Regions from separate parts of the Stenotrophomonas sp. 220_Sma genome, predicted to be linked through region 2. Evidence: riboswitches for the same ligand, from Rfam matches in the RefSeq annotation. Region 2 holds a riboswitch; the other holds the start of a gene.

Region 1 (15,153 bases), 1.1 Mb from region 2:
CCGCGCGCACGCGCGGCGATCACCAGTTCCGGTGAGGCATCCGCACCGTGGATGTGCGCGCCGCTGAGCGCCAGCTCGGTGCTGAGCACGCCATCGCCACAGCCCAGGTCGAGGATGCGTTCACCGGCGCGCGGGTCGAGCAGGCGCGATACCGCGCCGCCGAGCAGCGGCACGAAGCCGGCGTCGATCGCATAATCCTGGGCGTTCCACTGCTGGCCAGCGGCGCTGGCCGGGGTGGGGGTGTCGAAGGCGCTCATGGCGGGGTCCTCAGGCGGTGGCGGGGGTGGCAACGTCGGTGTTGCTGTGGGCGGCAGCCTGGCGCTGGCGAAGCAGGCGGTTGGCCACATCCAGCCAGGCCAGCGCGGAGGCTTCGATGATGTCCTTGCTGGTGCCGGTGCCGTCGTACTCCACGCCCTCGTGGCGTACGCTCAGATTGGCTTCGCCGCGCGCATCTGCGCCGATGCCGACGCTGTGCACGTGGTAGCTGTCCAGCATCAGCTGCACGCCGGTGGCAGCCGACAGCGCGCCGAACAGCGCATCGACCGGGCCGTCGCCCTGCGCGGTCTCGGCCACGCGGTTGCCGTCCGGGTCGGACAGTTCGACCAGTGCATTGGCGCGGCTGCCGACGTCGCTGATGGTCATCGACGCCAGGCGATAACCCTGCGCGTTCGAGCCACCCTGCATCAGCGTCTGCAGGTCGGCATCGGTGACCACGCGCTGCTGTTCGCACAGGCCCTTGAACTGCTCGAATACCAGCTTCAGTTCGTCTTCGTCCAGCCAGAAGCCCAGCGCACGCAGGCGCGCTTCGACGGCGGCGCGACCACTGTGGCGGCCCAGCACCATCTGCGAATCTTCCCAGCCCACGTCTTCCGGACGCATGATTTCGTAGGTGCCGCGGTGGCGCAGCATGCCGTGCTGGTGGATGCCCGATTCGTGGGCGAAGGCATTGGCACCGACGATGGCCTTGTTGCGCTGTACCGGCATGCCGACCAGGCGCTGCAGCAGCTGCGAGGTGCCGACGATGCGCGGGGTGTTGATCGAACTGTCCTGTTCGTAGAAGGCCTGGCGCACCTTCAGCACCATCGCGATCTCTTCCAGCGAGCAGTTGCCGGCGCGCTCGCCGATGCCGTTGATGGTGCACTCGACCTGGCGCGCGCCGCCTTCGATGGCGGCCAGCGAGTTGGCCACGGCCAGGCCCAGGTCGTTGTGGCAGTGCGCGCTGAAGATCACATTGGCGGCATTCGGCACGTCGGCGACGCCGGCGATGACCTGCTGGAACATCGCGCGGATCTCTTCCGGCGTGGTGAAGCCGACGGTGTCGGGCAGGTTGATGGTGGTGGCGCCGGCAGCGATGGCCACGCGCGCGACTTCGATCAGGTAGTCCAGCTCGGTGCGGGTGGCATCCTCGGCCGAGAATTCGACATCGTCGATATAGGACCGGGCCAGCGATACGTGCTTGCGTACCGACTCCAGTACCTGCTCGCGGGTCATCCGCAGCTTGTGCTCGCGGTGCAGCGGGCTGGTCGACAGGAACACGTGCAGGCGCGGGTTGGCAGCGGCCTCCAGCGCACGTGCCGAGGTTTCGATGTCGGCCTGCAGGCAGCGCGACAGCACCGCCAGGGTCAGGCTCGGGCGGCGCAGTTCGCGGCCGATCAGTGCCATCGCCTCACGGTCGGACTGCGAGCTGGCCGGGAAGCCGGTCTCGATGATGTCCACGCCCAGTTCGTCCAGCGCACGCGCCATCACCAGCTTCTGCGGCGGGCTCATGCTGCAGCCGGGGGACTGCTCGCCGTCACGCAGGGTGGTGTCGAAGATGCGGATGCGCGGGGTGGTAATTCGTTCGATGGTGGTCACAGGGAAATCTCCTCGACAGCGGGTGCGACGGCTTGCAGGGGGGAAGGGGAAGAGGTGGGGGAAGCGATGGCGCTGGCCTTGGCGGGCGAGCGCGGTGTTTCGCTGCGCCGTCGCCGTGGTTTGCGTGGCGGGCGCGGGCGGATGTCGGTGAGCAGGCCGGCCAGGACACCGGCATCGATGTTGCCGCCGGAGACCACCGCGCACTTGCGGCGGCCGGCGACGCGGCGGCCGGCCGCCAGCGCCAGCGCACCAGCGCCCTCGGCGATGATGTGTTCTTCCAGTGCCAGCCGCACCAGGGTTTCGCGCAGTTCGGCCTCGCGCACGATCACCACATCGTCCAGCAGCGAGGCGCACAGGCGGCGGGTCAGGAAGCCGGGAATCTTCACCCGCACGCCGTCGGCCAGCGAAGCAACGGGGGCGATCTCGCGCACATCACCGCGGATCGCGCGGGCCATCGAATCGACGCCTTCCACCTGCGCGCCAACGACGCGGACGCCCTGCGATTTCAGTGCCAACGCAACGCCGGAGGCCAGCCCGCCGCCGCCGATCGGCACGATCACCACGTCCGGCGCGTGCGCGGCCAGCTCAATGCCGACCGTGCCCTGGCCGGCGATCACGTCGGCATCGTCGAACGCGGACAGGAAGCGGTAGCCGTGGCGTTGTGCCAGTTCGACCGCGAAGGCGTAGGCCTCGTCATAGCTGGTGCCGTGCTGGCGCACGGTCGCGCCCCAGTGGGCGACGCCGGCGATCTTGGTGGCGGGCGCGCCATGCGGCATCACGGTGATGGCCGGCACGTCCAGGCGGTAGGCCGCCCACGCCACGCCCTGGGCATGGTTGCCGGCCGAGGCGCAGATCACTGGCCGGGTATCGCCGCGCTCGCGGCCGGCCAGCAGCGCATTCAATGCGCCGCGTACCTTGTAGGAACCGGTGCGCTGCAGGTTCTCCAGCTTCAGCCAGGTACCGAAGCGTTCGGCATGGTGCAGCGGGGTGGGCGGCAGGAAGCGGCGCAGACGAGCCTGCGCCGCCAGTACGTCGGCGACGCTTACGTCGCCGACATCGCTTTCCTGGCTGGTGTCAGCGGCCGGCATGGGCCACCAGCGCAGTGCAGAAGACCGCCGCATGCGGGCACGGGCGGCGAAGAAGACGCCTCCGTACGGGCACCGTGGTCGCTACGGTACGGGTGTTCATACGGATGCTCCTTCCACGGCGGTGACCTGCACGGACACGCAGTCGTAGATCTTCTCGATCTGCCGGCACAGCGTTTCCGCCGGACGCTGGCCATCCACCACCAGCTGCAGGTGCCAGCGGCCATCGTCGGCGGCCACCGGCGCACCGCTGATCGCACGCGGCGCGAAGCCACGGCGTTCGGCCATGCCGATCACGCGCAGCAGCGCGCCTTCGGCCGGGTGCAGCACCAGGTCAAGCCGGTATTGCATTGGGGGTCTCCTGGCGGGCGTGGGCGGGGTTGCTTTCCAGCATCGTGCTGTTGGCGGTGTTCGGCGGCACCAGCGGCCACACGTTGGCGCGTGCATCGATGGCCACGTGCAGCAGCGCCGGGCCCGGTTCGGCCAGCAGCGCGGCCAGCCCACCTTCGACGTCATCGCGTGCATCGATGCGGGTGGCGGCGATGCCGAACACCTGCGCCAGTGCCACGAAGTCCGGGTTGTCGGACAGGTCGATCTCGCTGTAACGCTCGGCGAAGAACAGCTCCTGCCACTGCCGCACCATGCCCAGCGAACTGTTGTCCAGCAGCACGATCTTCACCGGCAGGCGGCAACGCGCGATGGTCGCCAGCTCCTGCACGTTCATCATGAAGCTGCCGTCGCCGGACACCAGCACCACGGTGCGATCGGGGCAGGCGAACTGCGCACCCATCGCGGCCGGCAGGCCGAAGCCCATGGTGCCCAGCGCGCCACTAGTCAGATGATTGCGCGGGTGGTTGAAACGGCAGTGCTGCGCCACCCACATCTGGTGCTGGCCGACATCGCAGGCGATCACCGCATCGGCCGGTGCCAGCTCGCTCAGGCGCTTCAGCAGGGCCGGTGCGTAGATATGCTGGCCGGGGGCGTCGTAACGCGCAGCGAAACGATCACGATGCTGTGCACAGCGCTTGCGCCATGCGTCCTGGTGGGCCTTGGGGGAGGGGAAGGCCGCACGCAGGGCGCGGATGGCATGGCCGACGTTGCCGGGCACGGCGACGTCGGCGCTGCGCAGCTTGGAGATCTCGTAGGCGTCGGCGTCGATGTGGACGACGCGGGCGAACGGTGCGAACTCGGCCAGCTTGCCCGTGGCGCGGTCATCGAAACGTGCACCCAGCACCAGCAGCAGGTCGCTTTCCTGCACCGCCATGTTGGCCGCGCGGGTACCGTGCATGCCCAGCATGCCCAGCGACTGCGGGTGGTTGGCCGGCAGTGCGCCCAGCCCACGCAGGGTCATCACCGTGGGGATGGCACTGGCTTCGACGAAGTCGCGCAGGTCCTGCACCGCGTCGCCCAGCGCGATGCCACCACCGGCGTAGACCACCGGCTTTTCGGCGGCTGCCAGTGCGGCGATGGCCTCGGCGATGGCCGCTTCGGCCGGCGCAGGCGGCGGCTCGATGCTGCTCGGCACGTGCGCTGGCAGATGACTGGCATCGGCCAGCTGCACGTCCTTGGGCAGGTCGATCAGCACCGGGCCGGGCCGGCCTTCGCGGGCGATGCGGAACGCATCGGCGACCACGCGCGGCAGGTCATCGACGCTGCGCACCAGCCAGCTGTGCTTGACGATCGGCATCGTCAGGCCGAACACATCCAGTTCCTGGAAGGCGTCGGTGCCCAGCAGCGGCGTGCCGACCTGACCGGTGATGCAGACCATCGGTACCGAATCCAGCATCGCATCGGCAATGCCGGTGACCAGGTTGGAGGCGCCCGGGCCGGAGGTGGCCACGCAGACACCCACCTGGTTGCTGGCGCGGGCAAAACCGTTGGCGGCCAGCGCCGCGCCCTGCTCATGGCGTACCAGGATGTGCTTCAGCGACGAATCCACCAGCGCGTCGTAGAACGGCATGATGGTGCCACCGGGATAGCCGAACAGCGTGCGGACGCCTTCGGCCTCCAGCGCCTGGGTCAGCCAGCGCGCGCCGTTGGGCGGCGCGCTGCGATGTGTCGAAGAGTTCATGGGGGAACCTTGCAAAGCGGGTGGGGGAGGGCCGCGCGGTTACGCGGCCTGTCCTTGCAACCAGACCATCTTGGCGCGCAGTTCCTTGCCTACCTTCTCGATCGGGTGCTCCAGGTCGGCCTGCTTGAACCTGTTGTAGTTCGGCAGGCCCGCTTCGTACTCGGCCACCCAGTTCTTGGTGAAGGTGCCGTCCTGGATGTCCTTCAGCACTTCCTTCATGCGTGCCTTGGTGCCGGCGTCGATCACGCGCGGGCCGCTGACGTAGTCGCCGTACTGCGCGGTCTCGGAGATGAACTCCAGCATGCGCGAGATGCCGCCTTCGTAGAACAGGTCCACGATCAGCTTCAGTTCGTGCAGCACTTCGTAATAGGCGATCTCCGGCTGGTAACCGGCTTCGACCAGGGTTTCGAAACCGGCCTGCACCAGTGCCGAGGCACCGCCGCACAGCACCGCCTGCTCGCCGAACAGATCGGTCTCGGTCTCTTCCTTGAAGGTGGTCTGGATCAGGTTGGCGCGAGCGCCGCCGAGGCCGGCCGCATAGGCCTGCGCGTGCTGCGCAGCCTTGCCGCTGACATCCTGGTAGACCGCCCAGATGCACGGTACGCCGCGCCCGATCTCATACTCACGACGCACCAGCGCACCCGGGCCCTTCGGCGCAACCAGCACCACGTCCAGGTCGGCGCGCGGCTCGATCATGCCGTAGTGCACGTTCAGGCCATGCGCGAACAGCAGGCAGGCGCCCTGCTTCATGTTCGGCGCCAGCACGTCGTTGTAGAGCTTCTTCTGCACCATGTCCGGGGTCAGCACGGCGACCAGGTCGGCGTCTTTCACCGCTTCAGCGGGCGCGATCACGGTGAAGCCATCGGCCTGCGCCTTGGCTTCGGTCGGGCCGCCCGGACGCAGGCCTACCACCACATCGAAGCCGGATTCACGCAGGTTCAGCGCGTGGGCGCGGCCCTGGCTGCCGTAGCCGATGACGGCGATCTTGGTCTGGGGCAGGTCGTTGGTGCTCATGGGGGAGGTTCCTTGCGGTGGGAAGAAAAAAGAACGGCCGGTCGTCGAGGTGACGTGCCGGCCGGTCAGGGGAAAGCGGTGGAGGAGGCGCCGCGCGTTGCACAGGCACAGCCACCACGAGGCGTCGTGGTGGTGTGGGTCCGGGTTTTGCGTTGGGCGATGTGCATGGTGGTTGCGTCTGAAACCAGGTCCTGAAATGAAAAAACCCGCACCGGGGCGGGTGCGGGTTTTTGAAGAGTTCCGGTGTGTTTGTTGCTTACACGCTGGCTCGTCCCGCACCTGTTGGTTGGGTAATAAGTACGAGCACAAGAATCGAACGCAGCGAGGCGGCGCCGGTGTCGGCGGCTTCGATATGGGTTCGCGGTGGCGTGTTGTGATGCAACATGTGATCGAGAGAAACACAGCCGTTTTGGTGATGTCAACCCTCGCGACGGAATTTTTATAGGTTTCCGCTGCATCCAGCGCAATCGCTTGCGGCACAAGGATGGTTGCCGCTGAAAGTGTTTCGGTGAACCCCAATTCACTCCTTTCAGGCCGGCTTTTGCGCGGAATCCGGCGGATTTTCGCCTTGGCGGGTGCGGAGCTTCCGCACCCCATCCCAGGATCAACGTCCATGACCTCTGCCCGATACCGCATGCAGGCCGCAGCGGCGAAGATCGAGGGACCACCCTTCCATCGGAACCCGACCGTGTCCCGACGCCTTGCCCGTTCCCTGCTGGCCGCTGCTCTACTGGCCGCTGTGCCCGCACTGTCTTCTGCCGCCGACCGCATCACCGGCCACACCTTTGCCACGCGTTCGGAGGTGATCGCCCCGCATGCGATGGCCGCCACCTCGCAGCCGCTGGCCACCCAGATCGCGCTGGACGTGATGAAGGGCGGTGGCTCGGCGGTGGACGCGGCGATTGCCGCCAACGCCGCGCTCGGCCTGATGGAGCCCACCGGCAACGGCATCGGGGGCGACCTGTTCGCCATCGTGTGGGACCCGAAGACGCAGAAGCTCTACGGCTACAACGGCTCGGGCCGCTCGCCGAAGTCGCTCACCCTGGCCGAGTTCCAGCGCCGTGGCCTGAAGGACATCCCGGCCACCGGTCCACTGCCGGTGTCGGTACCGGGCGCTGTCGACGGCTGGTTCGCACTGCACGACCGCTTCGGCCGCAAGCCGATGGCGGACAACCTGGCACCGGCCATCCGTTACGCCCGCGAGGGTCACCCGGTGGCTGAGGTGATCGCCTACTACTGGGACCGCTCGGTGCCCAAGCTGTCGCAGTATCCGGGGTTCAAGGAACAGTTCACGATCAACGGCCACGCCCCGCGCAAGGGTGAGATGTGGAAGAACCCGAATCTGGCCAGTACGCTGCAGAAGATCGCCGACGGCGGCCGTGATGCCTTCTACAAGGGCGATATCGCCCGCACCATCGGCGACTACTTCAAGGCCAACGGCGGCTTCCTGAGCTACCAGGACATGGCCGACCACCACGGTGAGTGGGTCGAACCGGTCAGCAGCAACTACCGTGGCTACGACGTGTGGGAGCTGCCGCCGAACAGCCAGGGCATCGCCGCGCTGCAGATCCTCAACGTGCTGGAAGGCTACGACTTCTCGAAGATCCCGTTCGGTTCACCGGAGCATGTGCACCTGTTCGTGGAAGCGAAGAAGCTGGCCTTCGCCGACCGCGCGCGCTTCTATGCCGACATGGCGTTCCAGCCGGCGCCGGTGCAGAAGCTGATCTCCAAGGAGTACGCCGCACAGCGCCGCGCGCTGATCTCGATGGACAAGGCGCTGAAGGAAGTGCAACCGGGCACGCCGAAGCAGCTGGAGGAGGGCGACACCATCTACATGACCGTGGCTGACGCCGACGGCATGATGGTGTCGCTGATCCAGTCCAACTACCGTGGCATGGGCAGCGGCATGGCACCGCCAGGGCTGGGCTTCATCCTGCAGGATCGTGGCGAGATGTTCGTGCTGCAGAAGAATCATCCCAACGGCTATGCACCGGGCAAGCGCCCGTTCCAGACCATCATCCCGGGGTTCATCACCAAGGGCGGCAAGCCGTATGCCAGCTTCGGCGTGATGGGCGGCGCGATGCAGCCGCAGGGCCACGCGCAGATCGTGATGAACCTGGTGGACTTCGGCATGAACCTGCAGGAAGCCGGTGATGCGCCGCGCATCCAGCACGAGGGCTCGACTGAACCGACAGGTCAGGCCACGGCGATGACCGACGGTGGTGAGGTGAATCTGGAAACCGGCTTCCCGTATGAAACGGTGCGTGCGTTGATGCGCAAGGGGCATCGCATCGTGTTCGCCGATGGTCCGTATGGCGGGTATCAGGCGATCATGCGTGATCCGGAATCCGGCGTTTACTACGGTGCGTCTGAGAGTCGAAAGGATGGGCAGGCGGCGGGGTATTGAGGTTTCCCGGCCACCGGGCGCAGCCCCCTCCGCGGTGATGGTTCGTGGAAGCGGGATCATGTGATTGGGCCGGGCGGGTGGGCTGGTCGGGGGACGCCGTGAATCCGTCCCTTGAGGCTTGGCCGCGGCATCCATGCCGCGGACACCCCCGCCCAGCCCACCCGCCCGGCCACGGATAGTTTCCGTGTCCATCACCGCAGGAAAAGAAAAAAGAAGATCAAGAGCAAAGGCAACGGCAACAGCCGCGTGCTGTGGGTTGGGGTCGGATCCGTTTTCCACAGGAAAACGAATCCGACCCCTTCCTGTTTTCCGATACACCTCATCCACGCATGGCGTGGATGGACCAACCGTCACACGTAACCTGTCGGGGGTGGGGCGGTGTGGGTGGGCAGGACCGTTGGCGCCATGGATGGCGCCATCGAGCCCCCAGGGACGGGTTTACGGCGTGTCCTGCCTACCCACACCGCCCCGCCCAACCAGCAGAAACCCAGAGCTGCCCTGGCTTTTGAATTTGCACTTGCTTGAAAAAGCGGTGCAGCCGCAGGCTGCAAAACCCACTCAATCCTGATCGTGCGCGCGCGCCGCCTCCGCCTGGGTCTCCTCCTGCGCCGCCATCTCCCGTGCGATCCACGCATCGATCATGTGCCGCTGGCGCTGCGCCTGCCGCCGCTCCCGCGTGTACTCCTGGTCCAGCACCCGGTACAGCGACACCATCACCAGCACCATCAGCAGCGCGAATGGCAACGCCGCAATCGTGATCATGCCCTGCAGTGCATCCAGGCCACCGGCCAGCAGCAACGCCGCTGCGATCAGCGCCACCGCGATGCCCCAGGCCAGCTTGCGCTTCAACGGCGGATCGCCTGCCTCGTCAGTGGACATGCTGGCCAGCACCAGCACCGCCGAATCGGCTGATGTCACGAAGAAGATCATCAGCAGCACCAGTGCGATGCAGGAAAGCAGCAAGGGCAGCGGCATGCTGTCAAACAGGGTGAACAGCACCGTTTCATAGCCGTTGCCCAGCGCCTGCACCAGGTCGGCGTGGCCGAAGATCTGCGCCCACAGCGCAGTGCCACCAAACACCGCGAACCAGAAGAAGCCCAGCACCGTGGGGGCCAGCACGACGCCGATGACGAACTCGCGGACGCTGCGCCCACGCGAGATGCGCGCGATGAACGAGCCGACGAACGGGGCCCAGGAAATCCACCACGCCCAGTAGAAGATGGTCCAGTCCGCTACCCATGTGCTGCCCGAGAACGGCGACATGCGCAGGCTCATCGTCACCAGCTGGTTGAGGTACGACCCCAGTGTGGTGGTGAACGTATCGAAGATGAATCCGGTCGGGCCCAGCACCAGTACGGTGGCCGCAAGAAGCGCGGCCAGCGCAAGGTTGAAGTTGGACAGCCACTTCACCCCGCGCTCGACACCGCTGGCGGTGGAGGCCATGTACAGCACGAACGCGATGGCGATGATGGTCAGCTGCAGTGGCACACCCGCGTGCAGGCCGAACACGCGTTCCATGCCGGCAGCGATCTGGATGGTACCGAACCCCAGCGTGGTGGCCACGCCAATGGCAGTGGCAACAACCGCGGCGATGTTGACCACGCGTCCGATCCAGCCGCGATGGTGCCGGCCGATGATCGGTTGCAGCATGTCACTGACCAGTCCACGGCCATTGCGGTTGAACTGGAACCAGGCCATGGCCAGGCCGATCAGCGCGTAGATCGCCCACGGATGCAGGCCCCAGTGGAAGAATGCATAGCGCATCGAAGCCCGCGCCGCGTCCATGCTCTGCGGTGCGAGGCCTTCTGGAGGCTTGGTGAAGTGGGAAATCGGCTCGGCGGCGCCCCAGAACACCAGGCCGATGCCCATGCCGGCGGCGAACAGCATCGACATCCAGCTGGCGCGCGAGAACTCCGGCTCGGCATCTTCACCGCCGATGCGCAGGTTGCCGAAGCGACCGAATGCCAGGTACATCAGGAAAGTCAGCGCCAGGAACACGACCAGAAGATAGAGCCAGCCGACACTGCGGATGACATCGGCCAGTACCGACTGCACCACGGTATTGAAGGGGCCGGGTGCAACACCGGCAAGCAGCACCAGAAGCAGAACCAGTGCGATGGAAACGCGAAACACCATGAAGGAGCTTCTCCGATCAAGGGATTGAGGGGAGCGAGCAGAGCTTGCTGCGAGGGGCCGGCGACATGCAGCACAGACCGGGCAGGGGCCGCGGAGGCGGCGGGGAAACACCGGCCGCAGCGGCACGATGCGCGTGCACGTTACTGAATGCGATGTCACGGTTCTGTTAATACAGAAACAGCAGATCCACGCCGTGCGTGGATGGAACCACCAGGAGCTGCAGTGCGTTCTATGCTCTAATGCACACCAAGAAGCGGGGGTACCGCGGCCATGTGGCCACGGTTGAGACAGTCCCTTGGAACCTGATCCGGCTCATACCGGCGTAGGGAAGCTTTGCAGTGCAGCCATGCCCGGACTCCGCCCAAGGACCGTCCGGGCGCGGCAGCAGTGCGCCGCCGCTTCGTCCCTGACCTTCCTGGACGATGCCCGATGAACGCACAGCTCTCCGCCCTGCAGCAACAGGCCCAGCAACTCTCCGAATCCGTGACCCGGCCCATTCCCGGCTCGCGCAAGATCCACGTGCCCGGTTCACGCCCGGATCTGCAGGTGCCGATGCGCGAGATCGCGCTGACCCGCACGCCGACCTTGTTCGGCGGCGAAGAGAATGCACCGGTGACCGTTTACGACACGTCGGGCCCGTACACCGATCCGGAGGTGCGCATCGATCTGTCCGCTGGTTTGCCGGCACTGCGTCGCGGCTGGGTGGAAGAACGCGGTGATACCGAGCGGCTGGAAGGACTGAGCTCTTCGTTCGGTCGCGATCGCGAGCATGACCCGAAGCTCGATGCGGTGCGCTTCCCCGCGCGCAGCCTGCCACGCCGTGCGCGTGCAGGTGCCAACGTCACCCAGATGCACTACGCGCGCCGCGGCATCATCACGCCGGAAATGGAATTCGTCGCCATCCGCGAGAACCAGCGGCTGGACGCGATCCGCGATGCCGGCCTGCTGCAGCAGCACCCGGGCGAGGCGTTCGGCGCGTCGATCCAGAAGATCATCACCCCGGAGTTCGTGCGCGACGAAATCGCCCGCGGCCGTGCGGTGCTGCCCAACAACATCAACCATCCGGAAAGCGAGCCGATGATCATCGGCCGCAATTTCCTGACCAAGATCAACGCCAACATCGGCAACAGCGCCGTGTCCTCGGGCATTGCCGAGGAGGTGGAGAAGCTGGTGTGGGCGATCCGCTGGGGCGGTGACACGGTGATGGACCTGTCCACCGGCAAGCACATCCATGAGACCCGCGAGTGGATCATCCGCAACTCGCCGGTGGCGATCGGTACCGTGCCGATCTACCAGGCGCTTGAGAAGGTCGATGGCCGCGCCGAAGCACTCACCTGGGAGATCTTCCGCGACACACTGATCGAGCAGGCCGAGCAGGGCGTGGACTACTTCACCATCCACGCCGGCGTGCTGCTGCGCTATGTGCCGCTCACCGCCAAGCGGGTCACCGGCATCGTCAGCCGTGGTGGCTCGATCATGGCCAAGTGGTGCCTGGCGCACCACAAGGAGAATTTCCTCTACACGCATTTCGAAGAGATCTGCGAGATCATGAAGGCCTATGACGTGACCTTCTCGCTGGGCGATGGCCTGCGCCCGGGCTGCATCGCCGATGCCAACGATGCCGCGCAGTTCGGTGAGCTGGAGACGCTGGGTGAGTTGACGAAGATCGCCTGGAAGCATGACGTGCAGACCATGATCGAAGGCCCCGGCCACGTGCCGATGCAGCTGATCAAGGAGAACATGGACAAGCAGCTGCGCGAGTGTGGCGAAGCGCCGTTCTATACGTTGGGCCCCCTGACCACCGACATCGCACCGGGCTACGACCACATCACCAGCGCGATCGGTGCGGCAATGATCGGCTGGTTTGGTACGGCCATGCTCTGCTACGTGACGCCGAAGGAACACCTCGGCCTGCCCAACCGCCAGGACGTACGCGACGGCATCATGGCCTACCGCATCGCCGCGCATGCGGCCGACCTGGCCAAGGGACACCCCGGCGCACAGGTGCGCGACAACGCGCTGAGCAAGGCACGCTTCGAGTTCCGCTGGGAAGACCAGTTCCATCTCGGGCTGGATCCGGAGAAGGCCAAGGAATTCCATGATGAGACCCTGCCGAAGGATGCGCACAAGCTGGCGCATTTCTGCTCGATGTGCGGCCCGCACTTCTGTTCGATGAAGATCACCCAGGACGTGCGCGACTACGCCGAGGCCGGCATGAAGGAGAAGTCGGAAGAGTTCCGCGCGGCCGGCGCCGAGGTCTATCACCAGGGCTGACGTGTAACGGGTAGTGCCGGCCGCTGGCCGGCATTCCGTCGTGCGTGGGACCGGGGAGAGTGCCGGCCAGTGGCCGGCACTACCGCTCATCACGTCGCTCCCGGCTATCCTCCGCCCATCACCCTGGGGAAGGACGCCATGCCCGTTGCCATCACCACCCGCTGGCTGGCCATTGCCCGCCGCCATCCTTCGGCCTGGCTGCTGGGTGCCCAGTTGATCGCGGTGCTGCTGTATCCCGCACTTGATGACACCGCCGGCGGCCGTGCGGCGCTGGGCATGTTCGGCATGGCGGTACTCGGCCTGGCGCTGTGGGTGGTCCAGCGCAGTCCGCTGGGCACCTGGCTGGCACTGCTGCTGGCCATTCCTTCGGTGGTGTTCTCGCTGGCCGGCGCACTGCTGGATCGCAGTGCGCTGCTGACCACCGCGCAACTGCTGGAAAGCCTGCTGTACTTCTATACGGCCGGTGCGCTCATCGCCTACATGCTCCAGGACCATAAAGTCACCCGCGATGAACTGTTCGCAGCAGGTGCGACATTCACGTTGCTGGCGTGGGCCTTCGCGTTTGCTTTCGCCGTGTGCCAGCAATGGTATCCGGGCAGTTTCCAGGGCACCGGTGGTGGCGCGCAGCGCACCTGGATGGAGCTTCTTTATCTGAGCTTCAGTTTGCTCTCGGGTGTTGGCTTGAGCGACGTTGTGCCACTGCATCCGCAGGCGCGCGCCTTGGTCATGCTGGAGCAGTTTTCAGGCGTGATGTACGTAGCTTTGGTGGTTTCGCGACTGGTTGGATTGACCATGCTGCGGCGCATGTGAAAATGAACGCCAGATAAAAATTTCGCGCCCCGAAGGGCGCGAATGGTGCTGCAGATTATGTGAATTCGTCGGCGAGAGAGAGCCTGGATGTCGACCACGCGATAGGCGAGGTAACCCGCATAGGCTAGTATTCGCCCGCTTCATTGTTTTTGCGGTATGCGCCGATGCTTTGTGCGGAGTCTGGCTTTTTGCTGTTCCCAGGACGGGAGGGTATCGAAGGCAAACGCTGCCCCGGACCTGTCTCTACTGTGTAGCGGAAAATGAACAGCAGTGAAAACCAGCCCCCCGGATTCGATCGGATCCGGATAGGAGAGTGCACTGTCACTCTGTCCTCGCGCGAAGTCGAGGTCGTGGGTGCGCGTCGCCCGCGTCGGCTGACGCCGAAGGCGCTGGGCGTGCTGCGTGTGCTGCTGCGCCAGCCGGGGCGTGTTGTCACCCGCGATGAACTGTTCGCGGAAGTCTGGCCGGACACGCTGCCGACCAATGATGTGCTTACCCAGGCCGTCACCCAGCTGCGCAAGGCGTTCAGCAACGACGACGACAACGGCCAGGCCTATATCGAGACCATCGCCAAGACCGGCTATCGCCTGCTGGTGCCGGTGCAGATACTGGACGATGTCGAGCCGGCGCCGCCCGCAGGAGCCGATGACGAAATCGTGGACATGCAACCGGCGATGACCATCGCCGAGGTGATGCCGCCACACGTGCAGGCATCGCGCCGCCGCTGGCGCCACGTCCGCCGGCGCGTACTGCTGGTGCTGGGCGTGCTGATGCTGGCCACGGTGGTGGTGCTGACCGCGCTGCTGCTGCGGCGGGCACCGGCCAGCAGTTCAGCTGTGGACGCGGCCGTGGAGAACGGCACGCGCGTGATCGGCAGCCCGCAGCGTCCCTATCGGTTGATCACCGCGACCAGCGGCTTTGAAACCTATCCCACGCTTTCACCCGATGGTTCATTGGTGGCCTATGAGGGCGCCAACGAAGACGGGCAGGGCGGTGGCGCGATCAAGGTGCAGACCTCCGGCAACGCGCCTGCGCGGCAGCTGCTGGCTCCGCCGGCCGGCTCGGTCGATCGCTTCCCGAGCTGGTCGCCGGATGGACGCGAGATCGCCTTCGCGCGGTTCAGCAACAACGGCGGTTGCCAGGTGCTGATCGCCAGCGCGACCGGTGGTGCCCTGCGCCAGGCCACACGGTGCGATGGCACCGAGCTGCTCAGTTTCGACTGGACGCCGGACGGCCGTGGTCTGGTGTTCGGCAGCATGGTGGGGCGCTATGCCCATCGCGGCATCCGCAAGCTTGATCTGGCCAGTGGCCAATGGGAGGCGCTGGACTACGGTGTCGCCGAGGATGACTTCGACTATGCGCCGCGCTACTCGCCTGATGGCAAGTGGCTGGTATTCGTGCGTAATCCGCAGCTGGGCGACCTGTGGCGCATGCCGGCCGCAGGTGGCACGCCCGAGCAGCTGACCAACGAGGCCGCTGAACTGCGTGGCTGGGCCTGGTTG
Region 2 (15,153 bases):
TGGCACCCGGCGCACAGGTACTGGGTGCGCGCTTTCGTCCCGGCCAGGCGTTGGCCGCGCTGGGACTGCCTTTGGCCGAGATCATCGGCCAGGCGGTGCCACTGGCCGATCTGAAGGGCACGTGGGCGAAGAAAGCTGCGGCTTCCATCGGTGACACCGCGCCTGCGCAGCGCCTGCAGCGGATGGCGTACTGCCTGCAGCAGCATATGGGCGCGGCCGCACTCGACACCCCGGCGCAGCGTGCACATGTCCTGTTCCAGGCGCTCGCCGGGGGGCACGCCACGCTGGATACGCTGGCGGCGCACTTGAGTCTGAGCCCGCGCAGCCTGCGGCGTTTCAGCCAGTCGCAGTTCGGCTACGGCGCCAAGACGCTGGAGCGCATCCTGCGCCTGCAGCGCTTTCTTCGCCATAGCCGCGCGCTGCCGCAGCACTCGTTGGCGATGCTGGCCGCTGATGCCGGCTATGCCGACCAGGCCCACCTCAGCCGTGAGGCGCGCGAGCTTGCCAGCATGACCGCACGGCAGCTGCGCCTGGAATGGGGCCGATGATGGCCGTTTTGTTCAAGACCGCCGTGCCGCGCTGACCGAAGCTGGGGCTCCCACCCAGGAGTCACGCCATGAGCCACGCCGCACCCCGCGATGCCGAGCGCCGCATCGACAACATCGAATTCAACGTCGCCGACATCGCCCGCAGCAAGCGCTTCTACGGCGAGGTATTCGGCTGGAAATTCACGGACTACGGCCCGGCCTACACCGAGTTCGACGACGGCCGCCTGAAAGGCGGCTTCGTGTCCGACACACCGGTACGTGCGCACGGTGGCCCACTGGTGATTCTCTACTGCGCGGACCTTGCCGACGCCCAGCAGCGCGTGATTGCCGCCGGTGGCGAGGTGGTGCAGGCGGTATTCGCCTTCCCCGGTGGCCGCCGCTTCCACTTCCGCGATCTGGATGGCTACGAGCTGGCGGTCTGGAGTGATATGGATTGAGGTCTTCGTACCTTCGCCGGTGGACGGAACGAGAACCGCTCCGTCCCCGGTCAGGCGGTTCCGCTATGATCGCCCGCACATCGCCATACGCGATGCGCCCGCCTCAAGCCAGCAGGAACCGCCGTGAACTCCCAGCCCGCACCGATCACCGCCCTCAACCACACGCTCGACAACGAGCCGCAGCAGATCACCGCGCCGCTCACCCATTCGGCGGCGTTCCTGGTGCTGAAAGTGAAGGATGACGAGGCGTCGATCGCCAAGGCGCGCGAGGTGCTGGCCAGCACCGATGACCTGATCAAGAACACCGCCATCCGCGAGATCGAGCGCACCTTCACCTGCAACGTGGCCATCGGTCACCGCGTGTGGCAGCCGTTGGTGGGCACCACGCCGCCGCGTGAACTGAAGCCGTTCCGCGAGATCAAGGGCGCGACCCACACCGCGGTGTCCACGCCGGGTGACCTGCTGTACCACATCCGTGCGCGCACCATGGACCTGATCGTGGCGTTCGAGCGCAACCTGCTGATGGCGTTCGGTGATGCGGTGGAAACGGTCGATGACGTGGCCGGCTTCCGCTACTTCGACGGCCGCGACCTGCTCGACTTCGTCGATGGCACCGCCAACCCGGAAGGGCTGTCGCTGCCGGAAGCCACCATCGTGGGCGATGAAGATCCGGAGCATGCCGGTGGCAGCTACGTGGTGGTGCAGAAGTACCTGCACAACCTCGATGCCTGGCGTGCGCAGAAGACCGAGGCGCAGGAAGCGATCATCGGCCGCACCAAGCACGACAACATCGAGCTGGACGATGCACCGGCCGATGCGCAGAAATCGCACAAGACGCTGTGCACCATCGAGGATGCCGACGGCGAGCACGAGATCCTGCGTGACAACATGCCCTTCGCCAACCCGGGGCGCGGCGAGTACGGCACCTACTTCATCGGCTATACCCGCCGCCTGTGGGTGATCGAGAAGATGCTCGAGCGCATGTTCATCGGCAATCCTGCGCCGCTGCATGACCGCATCCTCGACTTCTCCACAGCCACCACCGGCGTGACCTTCTTCGCGCCCTCGCGCAAGGTGCTGGCCGACCTGGGCGATTGATCGCGCCGGGCAGTGCCGACCGCCATCTGCCTGTCATCTAACGCGCCGACCATCAGCCGTTGGATGAGAGCGCAGGGGTGGGCGATGGCGATGGCAAGGAACACAACCGGCGCACGCCGCTGGTGGCGGCCGTTGGCCGCGCTGTTCGGTGCGCTGGCACTGGGGAGCGCCGCGGTGTCCGCGCAGGAGGCTCCCGCACACTGGATGGCCTATGCCGCCGCCGTGGGCGGCCAGTTGCAGCAGCGCCTGCAGCAGGAGCAGAACCCGCAGGCGCAGCGCGTGCTGGAATGGCTGCAGGCACACCCGGATACGCCGACGCCGTTGCCGGTGAGCGTGTGGATCGCTGCGGATGGCCGCATCTCGAAACTCGAATTCGACAGTTTGGGCGACGCCCAGGTCGACGCCGACCTGCGCGCGACATTGCAGTCCGCGCCGTTGCAGGCCGCGCCACCAGCCGACATGCGCCAGCCGCTGCGGCTGGGCCTGCTGCTTACCCAGTAGATCCACGCCATGCGTGGATGCGCCTGGTAGATGCCGACCTTGGTCGGCAGGCGTGCGCCAACCAAGGTTGGCGACTACCGGTAAACCCCAGCCACGCATGGCGTGGCGCTATTGATCTTGCAGGTGCAGTAGATCCACGCCATGCGTGGATGCGCCTGGTAGATGCCGACCTTGGTCGGCAGGTGTGCGCCAACCAAGGTTGGCGACTACCGGTAGGCCAAGCCACGCATGGCGTGGCGCTATTGATCTTGCGGGTGCAGTAGATCCACGCCATGCGTGGATGCGCCTGGTAGATGCCGACCTTGGTCGGCAGGCGTGCGCCAACCAAGGTTGGCGACTACCGGTAGCCCAAGCCACGCATGGCGTGGCTCTACTGATCTTGCGGGTGCAGTAGATTCAGGCCCTGCGTGGATGTGTTGGGTAGATGCCGACCTTGGTCGGCACGCGCGCCAACCAAGGTTGGCGACTACCGGTAGGCCCCGGCCACGCATGGCGTGGCTCTACTGATCTTGCGGGTGCAGTAGATTCAGGCCCTGCGTGGATGTGTTGGGTAGATGCCGACCTTGGTCGGCAGGCGTGCGCCAACCAAGGTTGGCGACTACCGGTAGGCCCCCAGCCACGCATGGCGTGGCTCTACTGATCTTGCGGGTGCAGTAGATCCACGCCCTGCGTGGATGTGTTGGGTAGATGCCGACCTTGGTCGGCAGGTGTGCGCCAACCAAGGTTGGCGACTACCGGTAAACCCCAGCCACGCATGGCGTGGCGCTACTGATCTTGCGGGTGCAGTAGATTCAGGCCCTGCGTGGATGTGTTGGGTAGATGCCGACCTTGGTCGGCAGGTGTGCGCCAACCAAGGTTGGCGACTACCGGTAGCCCCAAGCCACGCATGGCGTGGCTCTACTGACCTTGCGGGTGCAGTAGATCCAGGCCCTGCGTGGATGTGTTGGGTAGATGCCGACCTTGGTCGGCACGCGCGCCAACCAAGGTTGGCGACTACCGGTAAACCCCGGCCACGCATGGCGTGGCGCTACTGCGTTGCTACCTGTGGTTCACGGGCTGCCGCGCTCCATGCGCGCAGCCCGAACACGGCCAGGCCGAGGAAGAACACGTACAGCGCGGCGGTCACGTGCAGCGACTTGAACAGGTAGGCACCCACGTAGACCACGTCCACCGCGATCCACACCCACCAGCAGGCCACGTGGCGGCGCGCCTGCCACCACTGGCCGACCAGGCTCAGCGCGGTCAGCATCGCGTCCAGCCACGGCAGCGCGGCATCGGTGAAGGTGTGCATGGCCGCACCCAGTGCCACGCCGCCGCAGAGGCCGATGGCCAGGTCGCGCAGCAGCTTGCTGCGCGCCAGTGGCACGATGCGGACGCTGCCCTCGTCGGCGGCGTGCTGCCGCCAGTTGAGCCAGCCGTAGACCAGGAAGCCACCGAAGGCGACCTGCAGCAGGGTGTCCGAGTACAGCTTGGCCTCGGCGAAGACCAGCCCGTACAGCGTCACCGACAGCAGGCCGACCGGCCACGCCACCAGCCGGCGCTTGGCCATCAGCCAGACGCCAAGGATGCTGCACAGCGCGGCGGTCCACTCGAGCATGACGCCGCTCACAGTGCGAACGTCACCGACAGGCGGGCCTGTCGCGGTGCGCCGGGGAACAGGTAGTAGTCACCGCCGCTGCTACCGGTATCGCGCCAGTAGAAGCGGTTGAACACGTTGTCCACCGACAGGTTCCAGGTCACCGCACGTTCGTGCAGGCGATGCTGGAAGCGCAGGCCGGCATCGAACACCGAGTAGTCCGGTGCGCGCACGCCACCATCGGCGCGGGCGACATTGGCACCGGCATAGCGCCAGCCACCGGTCACATCCAGGCCCTGCACGAACGGCAGCGCATAGGCCACGTGCACGCTGGCGCGCACCTTCGGCACGTTCACCAGCTGATGGCCTTCATAGGCCGGGGTGCCGGTGTCGCGCGCGCGCGCCTGCAGCACGCTGGCGCTGGCCACGATCTGCAGCGCATCGGTCAGCTGGCCGTTGGCGGTCAGCTCCAGGCCGGTGTGGGTCTGCGTGCCTTCCTCGACGAAGGTGTAGCCGACCTCGCTGTTGTCGGGCTTGGCGTACTGGTACGGCTGCGAAATGCGGAACACCGCCGCGCCCAGCGTCAGTGCTTCGACCGGCACGTACTTCACGCCCACTTCCAGCTGCCGCGACTGCACCGACGGCAGGAAGGTGTCGGCGTTGCTGGTCCAGAAGGGCGCTTCCTGGCCCAGCGAGATGCCGCGCACGTAGCTGGCATAGGCGTTGAGCTGGTCGGTAGCCTTCCACACCACGGCGGTCTGCGGCAGGAAACGCGACAGGCGGCTGTGCCGCTGCGGGGTGCCACGCTTGTCGTAGGCACGCTCGTCCAGGCGCACGAAGCGGCCGCCGGCCAGCCACTGCCAGTCATCACCGAAGCTCATCCGGTCCAGCGCGAAGAACGCGGTCTGGCGGCTGTCCAGGCGTCGTGCGGACGGCCCTGGCATCTTCGGCGACGGCGCGAACACCGGCACCTGTGCGTCGTGGATGTTGCTGGTGCCGACGTACTCGTTGACGCTCGGGCGCTTGTCTACCGTGCGGCGGAAGTAGTCGGCACCGATGGTCAGTTGGTGGCCGACGTTGCCGGTCTCGAAGCGGCCGCGCAGCTCGGCACGGGCCTGCTGGTTGCGGCGCGTGTCGTCCGGGCTGCGGTAGTCGTAGACGTCGTAGTCGCCATTGGGGGCGAAGTAGTTGCCCGGCACGCTGCCATCGGCGCATTGCGCGGCGTAGTAGCAACCGTAGGCGAAGGCGACGTTGTCATCGATCACCGAGCGGCTGTGGCCGACCGAGACGCGCGACTGCCAGGCATCGTTGAAGTCGTAGGTGTGCAGGGCGGTGATGTTGGTGCTGGCGATATCCACCGGGCGCTGCCAGGGCTGGTAGCCGAGCAGGAATTCGCGATCCACGCCGTGCGGCAGCTCGCGCGCGCCCAGCAGCTGATAGCCCGACACCGAACGCTGCGAACTGGTCTGGTAGTTGGCGTCCACTTCCAGCTTGCCGCGCTCGCCGATCAGCCAGTCGGCGGCCAGCGAGTAGAAATTGCGGCGGCCATCGGCGTGCTCGACGTAGGAATTGCTGGCATCCCATGCGGCATTCAGGCGCAGGCCGAAACGCGGGGTGATCCAGTGGCCGACATCGACGGCGACGTAGCGCGAGCCTTCCGAGTCGGTACCGAGCGTGGCGGTGCGCACTTCGGCCGGGCGCTTGCCGATGTAGTTGATGATCCCGCCGGGCGCCATCACGCCTGCGGCCAGGCCGGCTTCACCCTTGAGGATCTCAACCGACTGCACGTTCTCCAGCGCCAGGCGCTGTTCGCCGGCGATGGACAGGCCGTTGAAGCGGTAGCCGGTGGCGGCATCCAGCGCAAAGCCGCGGATGGCGACGTTCTGGTAGTAGCCCACCGGCGCATACGCATCACCCAGCGAGGCATCGTTGCTGGCCAGCTCGGACAGCGAACGCACCTGGCGGCGGTCGAGGTAGTCGCGCTCGAGCACGTTCACCGAGGCCGGGGTGTCCTTCCAGGACCCACCACCGAAGGCGTTCACGCGTGAGGTATCGGCCTTGGGTTTGCCGGCCTGCACGCGCACTGCCGCCAGTTCGGTGGGCGAGCGCTCGGCGCCGGTGGCAGCCGCATCGGTGGCAGCGTCGGCCTCGCTGGCATGCAGCGGCAAGGCGGCGCAGAGGGCGAGGGAGAGCAGGGTGGGACGCAGGCAGCGGTTCATTCGGTTCGTCTTCGGACAACAAGGGAGACGAAGCGACGGCGCGCAGGTGCACCGGCCCATGACGGGGGTGTGGCTGCGGCTCAAAGCTCCCTACGCCGGTGCAAACCGGATCAGGTTCCAAGGGACTCTCTCAGCCTGGCAGATCCAGGCACCCCCGCTTCAGGTGACCATTTCACTACAAATGGTACGGATTTGCGAGCCGGTGCCCTTCAGGCTGCCGCGTGCAGCGCCTGCAGCAGTGCCTGCCCCGGCGCGCCGTGGAACCACGCCGGGTGCCCCAGCATGAAGGGCTGCCAGGCCACATCCGCGTTCGCGGTCGAGCCAGTGATGCCTTCGAAGTACTCCACTTCGGACAGTGCGAAGTCGAAATGGACCATCGGCAGCAGGTCGGCCAGCAGCTGCACGCGTGCCGCCGACAGCGGCAGCACCTCGCGGTAGCCGTCGAGCAACGCCAGTGCGATGTCGATGCGCACCGCCTCCATGCCGCGCTCCAGTTCCAGCCACGCCACTGCGTTGCGCTCGATCGCGGTGGCGAGGTCGAACAGTGCGCTGGTGGGCGAAGCCAGGCCGAAATCCAGCACGGTGCTGACCTGCCCGTCGCGCCACAGCAGGTTGGAGACATGCCAGTCGTTGTGCGCCCACAGCCGTGGCTCGTCGCGCAGGCGCTCGGCCAGGCCCGTGTGCCAAGGCAGCACGTCGCGCTGCAGCTGTGCTTCCCACGGAATGCGCGCGAGATAGCGGGCCAGCCCCGGTCGTGTGGGCAGTTCGGCTTTGATCGCGGCGATGGGATCGTCGGCGCGGATCAGATCGTCGCGCGCGACCAGCAGATGGGTACTGCGCTGTGGCGCGTGATAGCTGGCGGCGGCACGGTGCAACCGGGCCAGCATGCGGCCGGCTTCGCGGGCCTGCGCGACATCGGTCAGCAACGACCACGACACGGCATCGCGGTACAGGTCCTTGCCCACGCCCACGGCATGCAGTTCGAAGGTCCATTCGCCGTGCTCGACGGCGCTGCGGCCATCGGCTGCCGCAAGCACCTGCACCACCGGTACGCCGGCGGCAGCGAGATGGGCGATGAAGTGGTGTTCTTCTTCCAGGCAGGCGGCGCTGCGAACGCTGTGGTGGTGGCGCTTGATGAACACCGGTCCGCGCGTGCCATTGACGATGGCGGCGGCCGACAACGGTCGAGGACTGTGCCAGTGCGGCTGGCTGCCCGCATCCAGCTGCGGAAAGCGCTGGCGCAGCCACGCGAGGTCTGCGGTGCTGATCGGCGGCCAGTCGGCAGCGACCTCGTCGTTGTTGAGGCCCTGCACCCGGTGGAAAGAAGAAGTCATGCCGCAGCCCCAATGGGGAAAATCACATCCAAGGCTGCGCATTCAACGCCATGGCCGCCCGCAACGCAAACGGGCGGGTCATCGACCCACCCGTCCGTGCATCGGCATGGGGGATGCCGCGCTGCTTACCAGCCGCGATGGCGACCGCGGTCGTGGTAGTAGCGGTTGTCGTAGTAGCGCTCGCGCTGCCAGCGACGGTCGTCACCGCGGTCGTAGTAGCCGCTGCGGTAGTAGCCACGGTCGTAACGGCGATCGTAGCGGTCGTCGTAACGGCGATTGTCGTAGTAACGACGGTCGCGGCGGTCGGAGGTGGTCAGGTTGCCGATGGCGCCGCCAGCCACGGCACCGCCGACAGTGGCAGCGGGATCACCGTTGGAGAGCAGGTTGCCGGCCACGCCACCGACCACGGCGCCGACCAGGGTGCGCTTGTCCTTCCTCGACATCGCGCTGGCATCGCTGACCACGGCCACACCGGCCACCAGTGCCAGGGCCATCGCCAGACCACGGAAGCTGAGTGCGGAAGTACTGAGCATGTTCGTTCTCCTGTGAGGTGCATGCCACGCTGGGCAGGGAGGGCGCGGGGCGCCCCGGCTGCCGTGATGTCCACGCTGGCGTTCCAACATTGCCGGAACATTGCCTGGTCCACCGTGCGGCTTGCGCATTCATCTAGCGGCAGGCGGCATGAAGCAAGGCTGAAAGCGGCCTCGGCCGCTCAGCTGGCAGAAAGGGAAAAGGCCACGCGGACGTGGCCCTCCCTTCTCTCCCAAGGTGCCGCGGGCTTAGACGCCCATCGCCTTCTGGGCCTGCCGGGCCTGCTCCTGCTGGGCGTCCTGCTGCTGATGCAGCACGTTCGGCGCGCCCTGCACGGCACCGCTGCTGAGCGCCAGGCTCTGCTCGCTGGCGGCACGGGTCTCCACCGCCACGCGGCTGGCGGCGGGGTCGCCGATGGTGCCCTGCACGGCGAACAGGCGCTCACCGTTCGGGCTGGGCACCACCGAGTCGATGCGCTGCAGGCCGGCGGCATGCGCCTCCTTGGTCAAAGCCGCAGCAGCGCTTTCCAGCGTGTGGCGGTCCTTGAAGGTCCCGGCCGGCAGCAGTTCCAGACCCTTGCTGGCCTGGATGAACAACGGATTGCGCGGGTGCCGCTCGTCGTTCAGCAACGGCCGTTCGCGTGCGTCCTTGATTGCCTCCAGGGTCTTCGCCCCGACAATGCCGTCGACCACCAGGCCGTTGTCCTTCTGCAGCTGGCGCACTGCCGTGTCGGTGTTGCGGCCGAAGCGGCCATCTTCGACCAGCGGCTTGCCGTCGGCGCCGACGTAGCCCAGGTGGCCCAGCTGCTCCTGCACCTTGCGCACGCCCTCGCTGTGCGCGCCCTGCTTGTACAGTTCGGCGTGCGGCGTGGCAGCGGCCTTGTGCTCGGCCGCAGGCTTGCCCTGGGTCTGCTCGTGGGACTGGGTGCGGTTTTCCAGCAGGTCGCGGGCCTTGGACAGCGGATCGGAGGCGTACAGCTTCCAGTTCGGGTGGTCCTTCACCTGCTTGAGGTAGTCCTCCACCGGCATGGTGTGCACGCCCTTGCTGCCGGTGGACTGGCTGATCAGCAGCTTGTCGGTGTTGGGGTCGCGCACCACCATCACGATGTGGTCGATGCCGTTCCAGTGCTCATGGCGGGTCCTGGCCGTATCCAGGCCGATGATCATGCCTTCCTTCAGCGCATCGGGCTTCAGGATCGCGTCGCGGTCCAGCAGCACGCCGGACTGGTCGAACGCCTTGCGCACGATGCCACCGGAACCGAGGTTGCCCAGGTCGATGCGATCAGCCTTGCTGAACACCGCGTGCCCGGCCTTCTGGTTGATCTCGTCCATGGTCCGGTTCTGCAGCGTGCCGACCCAGCCGGAACAGTCGATGTAACCCTGCTCCACGTTCTTGCCGGTCTTGCCCGGTACGTACAGCGCGTGGCCCGGAATGTTGATGGCGTACTTGACGTCGTCGTACTTCACGCCGGCCTCGTAGGCGGCCTGCAGTTCAATGCCTGGCTTCGGCGTGGCAGCCGCCGTTGCGGTTGCCGCCAGCGTGGCTGCACCCGCCGCCACGGCTGCGCTGGCCTGTGCAGGCGCTGCCGGGGTCTGGCCCTGGCCCTGCGCCACCGCCTGCGGTTCGATGTTCTTTTCCGGAATGCTGATCGCCGCGTACTTGTGGATGTAGTAGCTGGAGAACGTCCGCGCCAGGTCGCCATCGTTCATCCCGCGCATCTCGGCCAGGGTGTGGCCGGTCAGCGCCTTCGCGTCGGAGCCGATCTGGTTCAGCACGTTGCGGCGCATGTTGATCTCGTCGCCGTGGCTGTTGCGGATCACACCGAAGGTGCCGGTGGCAATGGCAGTCTGCACCGAGCCGTAGCCGGCGCTGCCCTGCTGGTGGGCCAGGTACAGGTCCAGTCCGGTGGGCGTGTTGCCCCCGGACAGGTACGGGTTGCCGGTGCGCTCGTTGCGGCGCGCCATCGAGTCCAGGTTGTCCTGGTACATCTGTGCGGCCGCTTCGGTGTTGCGGGTGGGGTCGAACTCGTGGCCGGTCAGGTGGTACTGGCGCGCGGAGCCGGGCACGAACTGGAACAGGCCCTTGGCGCCGGATGAGGTGTTGTGGGCGCGCTCGTTGAAGGTGCCGCCGGTCTCGATGTGCGCGAAGCGCATGAAGTCATCCACAGGGATGCCCTTCTGCCTGGCGACCTGCTCGACGATGTCCAGGACTTCCTTTCTGCTGTAGTCATGCTGTGCCATGACGTTTTCCTCGGGGTTGATGGAGCGGCGCGTGCCGCGAATCGCCAACCGGACTCATCCGTGAGTCAAGAACATGTCGGTCAACAGGGAACCCGCGCGTGGCGGGTGCTATCAGGGCGCGACGTACTGCTGGGTCGCGCTGTCGAAGGTGTAGTGCACGGCGTCGCCGGCACCCAGTGCGCGGGTCTTGCCGGGGCCTTCGATGGTGGTGCCCTTGAAGGTCACGGTCAGTCGCGGCAGGCCGTTGCCGTCGGCAGCGAAGGCCAGTTCGCCATCGCTGTCGGTGCAGGGCATCACGTTGCCGTCGTCGCAGGCGGCGCTGTTGTCCTCACCCGTGCGCACTGAACCGACATAGCGCCAGACCTTGCTGTCCACGTCGTCTTCGCTGCGCCTGGGGTTGAACAGCAGCAGCGCATAGCCGGTGCTGCTGATGCCGCGGTCGAAGCTGCTGGTCGGCACCGCCAGCAGCAGGCGACCATCGGCCGTGCGATGTTCAAGCGGCTTGCGCCGGGTATCGACATCGTCGGCCTTGTCGTACGCGCCCAGTGCGCCGATGGTCCATTCCTGGCCACGGAACTTCCATGGTTTCCTGGCGTCGGTGCCGGCCAGCACGAAGGTGGCCTCGGCAAGGTTGGCGCGGTCATCCGGACCGGCCGGCGTCTGCTCGCCCGGCTTGCCGTAGTGCTCGCGGGTGTCCCAGGAGAAACCCGTGTAGTACGTGGTGCCATCGAGAGTGAAGGTGTGGCCGAACCAGAAGGTCGCCACGCTGCCGTTCTGGACCTCATAGGAGGTCGCGCCATCGCCGTCCACCTGGTAGGTGAAATACATCACGGTCGGCGCGTCGGGCGGGGTGGCGGCGGCATCGGGGGTGGGGGTCTGCATCGGGGCAACATCCTGTCGGGGCGCATTGGCAGCCTGCGCAGGGGCGCCGGGCTGGGAGGACGAGGGGGCCGGATCGGCGGCGCTGCAGGCGGCAGCGGAAAGAGAGACGAGCAGGCACGCCGCGAATGCGCGCAGAGGCCGCAACGGCAGGGTCCAACGTAGCTTGGGGGGATGATGCATGCGCCTCTCCATGGTCAGCGTTGCCGGGCCAGACGGCCGGCAGGAAACCGCGCCACGTCCACCAGGGACGGGAGCGAGGACATGAGCCGGTCGATTCCTTCGACCTCGCATTGAGAACTCATGCCGGACCATCTTGGCACAGATCGGCGGCCGGTCAAAGAGGGCGGTGGCAGCTGCCCTTCTTGTGTGATCTGGCTCTCAGATCTTGCCGTCGCGCAGGTAATCGAACAGCTCGGCGTCGCCCTTGAGGCCCAGTTTGAGCATGGCGTCACCCTTCTGCCGGCTGATGGTACTGACGCTCTTGTGCAGCTGCAGCGAGATTTCCTTCACGGTCATGCCGGTGCCCAGCAGCCGCAGCACCTCCACCTCGCGTGGCGACAGTGGCTTGCCGTCGCCCTCGCGCATGCGCCAGCTGCCAGCGGCCTCGACCCGCTCGCGCAGGCTGCGGCTGATGTAGGGCTGGCCCCGGTAGACCGCCTGGATGGCCTGTGGCAGTTCGTCCATCGACGAACTCTTGTCGACCAGGCCGAGCACGCCGCTGTCGAGCACCATGCGCAGGATCGCCAGGTTGTTGGAGACACTGAGCATCAGCACCGGCAGGTCGGGATGACGGCGGCGGATCATGCCGATCATGGCGAAGCCGTCGGCCTGGGGACTGCCCGGCATGGAGTAGTCGGTGACCAGCAGGTCACAGGGCTGGCTGCCGAGCAGGGCCATCAGCGCCTGCGCGCTGTCGGCTTCGCCGACCACGCGGCCAACCCCGCTCGATTCGATGACGGCACGGGTACCGATACGGACCACCGGGTGGTCGTCTGCGATGATGATGCGCAAGCTCATGCTCTAGTATGGCCACCGGGCACGCCGGACCGCGACCATCGCGGTTCCTGGCAGATTCTAGGAGATCAACGTCGATGCGTAGCTGGGCTGTTCGCGGGCTGGTCCTGCTGCTGGCCGTGCTGGTGCTGCCTGCGGCGCTGGCACAGGCGGTGCCTGGGCTGTTGCCGCTCAGCCCGCTGCAGCGCGAGTACCTTGCCGCGCATCCGAGCATCGTCGTGGGCCAGTATGACAGTGGCTGGCCGCCGTTCGAGTCCCTCCGTGATGGCCAGCAGGTCGGCCTGGGCCCGGATTATCTGTCGCTTCTCGCCCGTCAGCTGGGCGTGAAGGTGGAGGCACGGCGCTATCCCGACTGGACATCCGTGCTGGATGCGGCATGTCGTGGCGAGATCGATGTAGTGATGAATGTCGGTCTCAGTGCCGACCGCACCCGCTGCATGGTCTATACCGCCGCCTATGGTGAGGCAGCGCTGGCCCTGGTGGGACGCCCGGATGACCTGCGTGCCTCCGACATCCCCGACCTGGATGGACTGCGGGTGGTGATCGAGCAGGACTTCCTGACCGGCCCGCAGGTGCGGGCGCGCTTTCCCCGGGCACGACAGCTTGTCGCAAACAGCTCGTTGGCGGCGCTGGAGATGGTCAGAGACGACAAGGCAGACGTTTACATCGGCAATGCCTACGTGGCCACCGAACTGATCGCACGCGAGGACCTGCAGGGGGTCGTGCTGCTGCGTCCCAGCGATCTGCCGCCCGAACGGCTGCACTTCGGTGTTCCCAACAGCAAGCAGCCGTTGGCCGAAGCATTGGACCTGGCACTGGCTGCGACCAGCCAGGCCCAGCGCGATGCGCTGGTGCAGCGCTGGCTGCCACCTCCGCAGTGGTCGGCATCGGCACAGCTGGCGTTGAGCCAGGCCGAGAAACGGGTATTGGAGCAGCCGTTGAAGATCGGCTTCGCGCCGAACGCGGCGCCGCTGTCGTTCGCGGACCAGGATGGCAAACCCAGTGGCCTGGCCAGCGAATACCTGCGGCGCCTGCTGCAGGCTGGCGCCAACCTGCAGGTGGAAAACAGCCATGACTGGTACGAGGTGCGCGAGAAGGCGCGCCGCGGCGAGCTGCAGGCGGTGATGGGCATTCCTGCCGATTCTCGCTACCTGGGCCCGGACTGGGTGTTCAGCCAGCCCTTCATCAGCGTGCCGAACGTGATCGTCAGCCGGCGTGACAGCCCGGCGTTGCTGGGCCTGTCCGACCTGCAGGGCAAGCGGGTGCTGCTGTCCGATCCGGAACGTGTGCGTGGCTATGTGCTGCAGCAGGCGCCGCAGGCGCGGATCATCGCGGCACGCAGCGCGGAACAGGCCCTGCAGCGCCTGATCAATGGCGACGCCGATGCCTACGTAGGCAACCTGGCACTGGTTGACCATCTGCTGCGCAACCGCTTCCCGGGGCGCCTGCAGGTGGCGGCACCGGCAGGTTTCAACGATCAGCTGGTGCTGGCGGTTGAGCGCCGCCATGCCGCCCTGGCCACCACCTTCGACCGCCTGCTGCTGCAGATGACGCCGCGCAAGCGCGAGGCCCTGCGCGGGGACTGGCTGGCCGTCGAGTACCGCAACGGCCTGGACTGGAACAGCGCGATGCGCTGGGGCGTGCCGCTGCTGCTGGTGCTGCTCACCGCGCTGCTGGTGCATGCCATCGGGCATTGGCGGCTGCGCCGCGAGGTGGCCGGACGGCGTCACCTGGAACAGCGCCTGGCCGAAGTCACCGACAACCTGCCTGCCGTGGTCTATCAGGCTCGCCGCGCGGCAGACGGAACCCTCAGCTTCCCGTTCATTGCCGGTGACCTGCAGGCGTTGTTCGGGATCAGCCGGCAGCAGGCCGAACAGGATGCAATGTGCCTGCTGGAGCGCATCGAAGAAGACGACCGCGAGCACATCCTGCATGCGGTCGAGCAGGCGGCGCGCCAGTTCGCACCGCTTGTTCTCGAGTTCCGGCTGCGACCTGAAGGCACCGGCGCGCGCTGGGTGCGCAGCCAGGCCCATCCCTATGCGGCGGAAGCGGGCGTGGTCACCTGGAGTGGATACTGGGTGGATGTCAGCGAGGCGCGTGCACAGGCCGAGGCCCTGACTGCGGCCAAGGCTGACGCCGAACAGGCGGCGGAGGCGAAGTCGCGTTTCCTGGCGACCATGAGCCATGAAATCCGAACGCCGATGAGTGGCGTGCTGGGCATGCTGGAAGTGCTGGCGCATTCGCCGCTGGATGCCGAGCAGCAGCGCATCCTCGGGGTGATCGAGGATTCGGCGCAGATGCTGCGGCAGATCCTCGACGATATTCTTGACTACTCGCGGCTTGAGGCCGGCGCGCTGCGCCTGGAACCGGTGCCGCAGCCGCTGCGGCCATTGCTGGAAAGCGTGTGCCGGTTGTTGTCGGCGCAGGCCAGTGCACGTGGGCTGGACCTGCACGTGCAGATCGACCCGCAGCTGGCGGCCGCGCACGAAGTGGATGGCGTGCGCCTGCGCCAGATCGTGTTCAACCTGCTCAGCAACGCCATCAAGTTCACCGTGCGCGGCGAAGTGCGGCTGCAGCTGGACGTGCTGGGGCCGACCGCCGAAGACGGCAGCCAGCCGCTGTGCCTGAGCGTCACCGACACCGGTATCGGCATCGCGCCGGAACAGCTGCAGCACCTGTTTGCGCCGTTCACCCAGGCTGGTGCCTACATCCAGCGCGACCATGGGGGTACCGGCCTGGGCCTGAGCATCTGCCAGCGCCTGGTGCAGATGAT

Evidence for each region. Region 2 has a riboswitch for thiamine pyrophosphate ahead of ACZLIB_RS00705 (TonB-dependent receptor). Riboswitches for the same ligand answer to the same signal wherever they lie in the genome.
Region 1: another riboswitch for thiamine pyrophosphate. It lies ahead of thiC (phosphomethylpyrimidine synthase ThiC); the one in region 2 lies ahead of ACZLIB_RS00705 (TonB-dependent receptor).

What each region holds. Positions count from the first base shown of each region.
Region 1 covers NZ_CM151348.1:4,057,601-4,072,753, reverse strand. The annotation lists gene ACZLIB_RS19040 (class I SAM-dependent methyltransferase) at 1-257, opposite strand, end outside; gene ACZLIB_RS19035 (2-isopropylmalate synthase) at 268-1,854, opposite strand; gene ACZLIB_RS19030 (threonine dehydratase) at 1,851-2,942, opposite strand; gene ACZLIB_RS19025 (ACT domain-containing protein) at 3,039-3,290, opposite strand; gene ilvG (acetolactate synthase 2 catalytic subunit) at 3,274-5,010, opposite strand; gene ilvC (ketol-acid reductoisomerase) at 5,050-6,024, opposite strand; gene ggt (gamma-glutamyltransferase) at 6,638-8,431, shown strand; gene ACZLIB_RS19005 (BCCT family transporter) at 8,990-10,567, opposite strand; TPP riboswitch at 10,813-10,914, shown strand; gene thiC (phosphomethylpyrimidine synthase ThiC) at 10,997-12,841, shown strand; gene ACZLIB_RS18995 (ion channel) at 12,980-13,651, shown strand; gene ACZLIB_RS18990 (winged helix-turn-helix domain-containing protein) at 13,912-15,153, shown strand, end outside.
Region 2 covers NZ_CM151348.1:151,303-166,455, forward strand. The annotation lists gene ACZLIB_RS00680 (helix-turn-helix transcriptional regulator) at 1-548, shown strand, start outside; gene ACZLIB_RS00685 (VOC family protein) at 617-985, shown strand; gene ACZLIB_RS00690 (Dyp-type peroxidase) at 1,109-2,083, shown strand; gene ACZLIB_RS00695 (hypothetical protein) at 2,168-2,584, shown strand; gene pnuC (nicotinamide riboside transporter PnuC) at 3,612-4,181, opposite strand; gene ACZLIB_RS00705 (TonB-dependent receptor) at 4,190-6,379, opposite strand; TPP riboswitch at 6,450-6,545, opposite strand; gene ACZLIB_RS00710 (phosphotransferase enzyme family protein) at 6,589-7,713, opposite strand; gene ACZLIB_RS00715 (glycine zipper 2TM domain-containing protein) at 7,839-8,246, opposite strand; gene ACZLIB_RS00720 (XVIPCD domain-containing protein) at 8,493-10,484, opposite strand; gene ACZLIB_RS00725 (hypothetical protein) at 10,596-11,366, opposite strand; gene ACZLIB_RS00730 (response regulator) at 11,745-12,383, opposite strand; gene ACZLIB_RS00735 (ATP-binding protein) at 12,458-15,153, shown strand, end outside.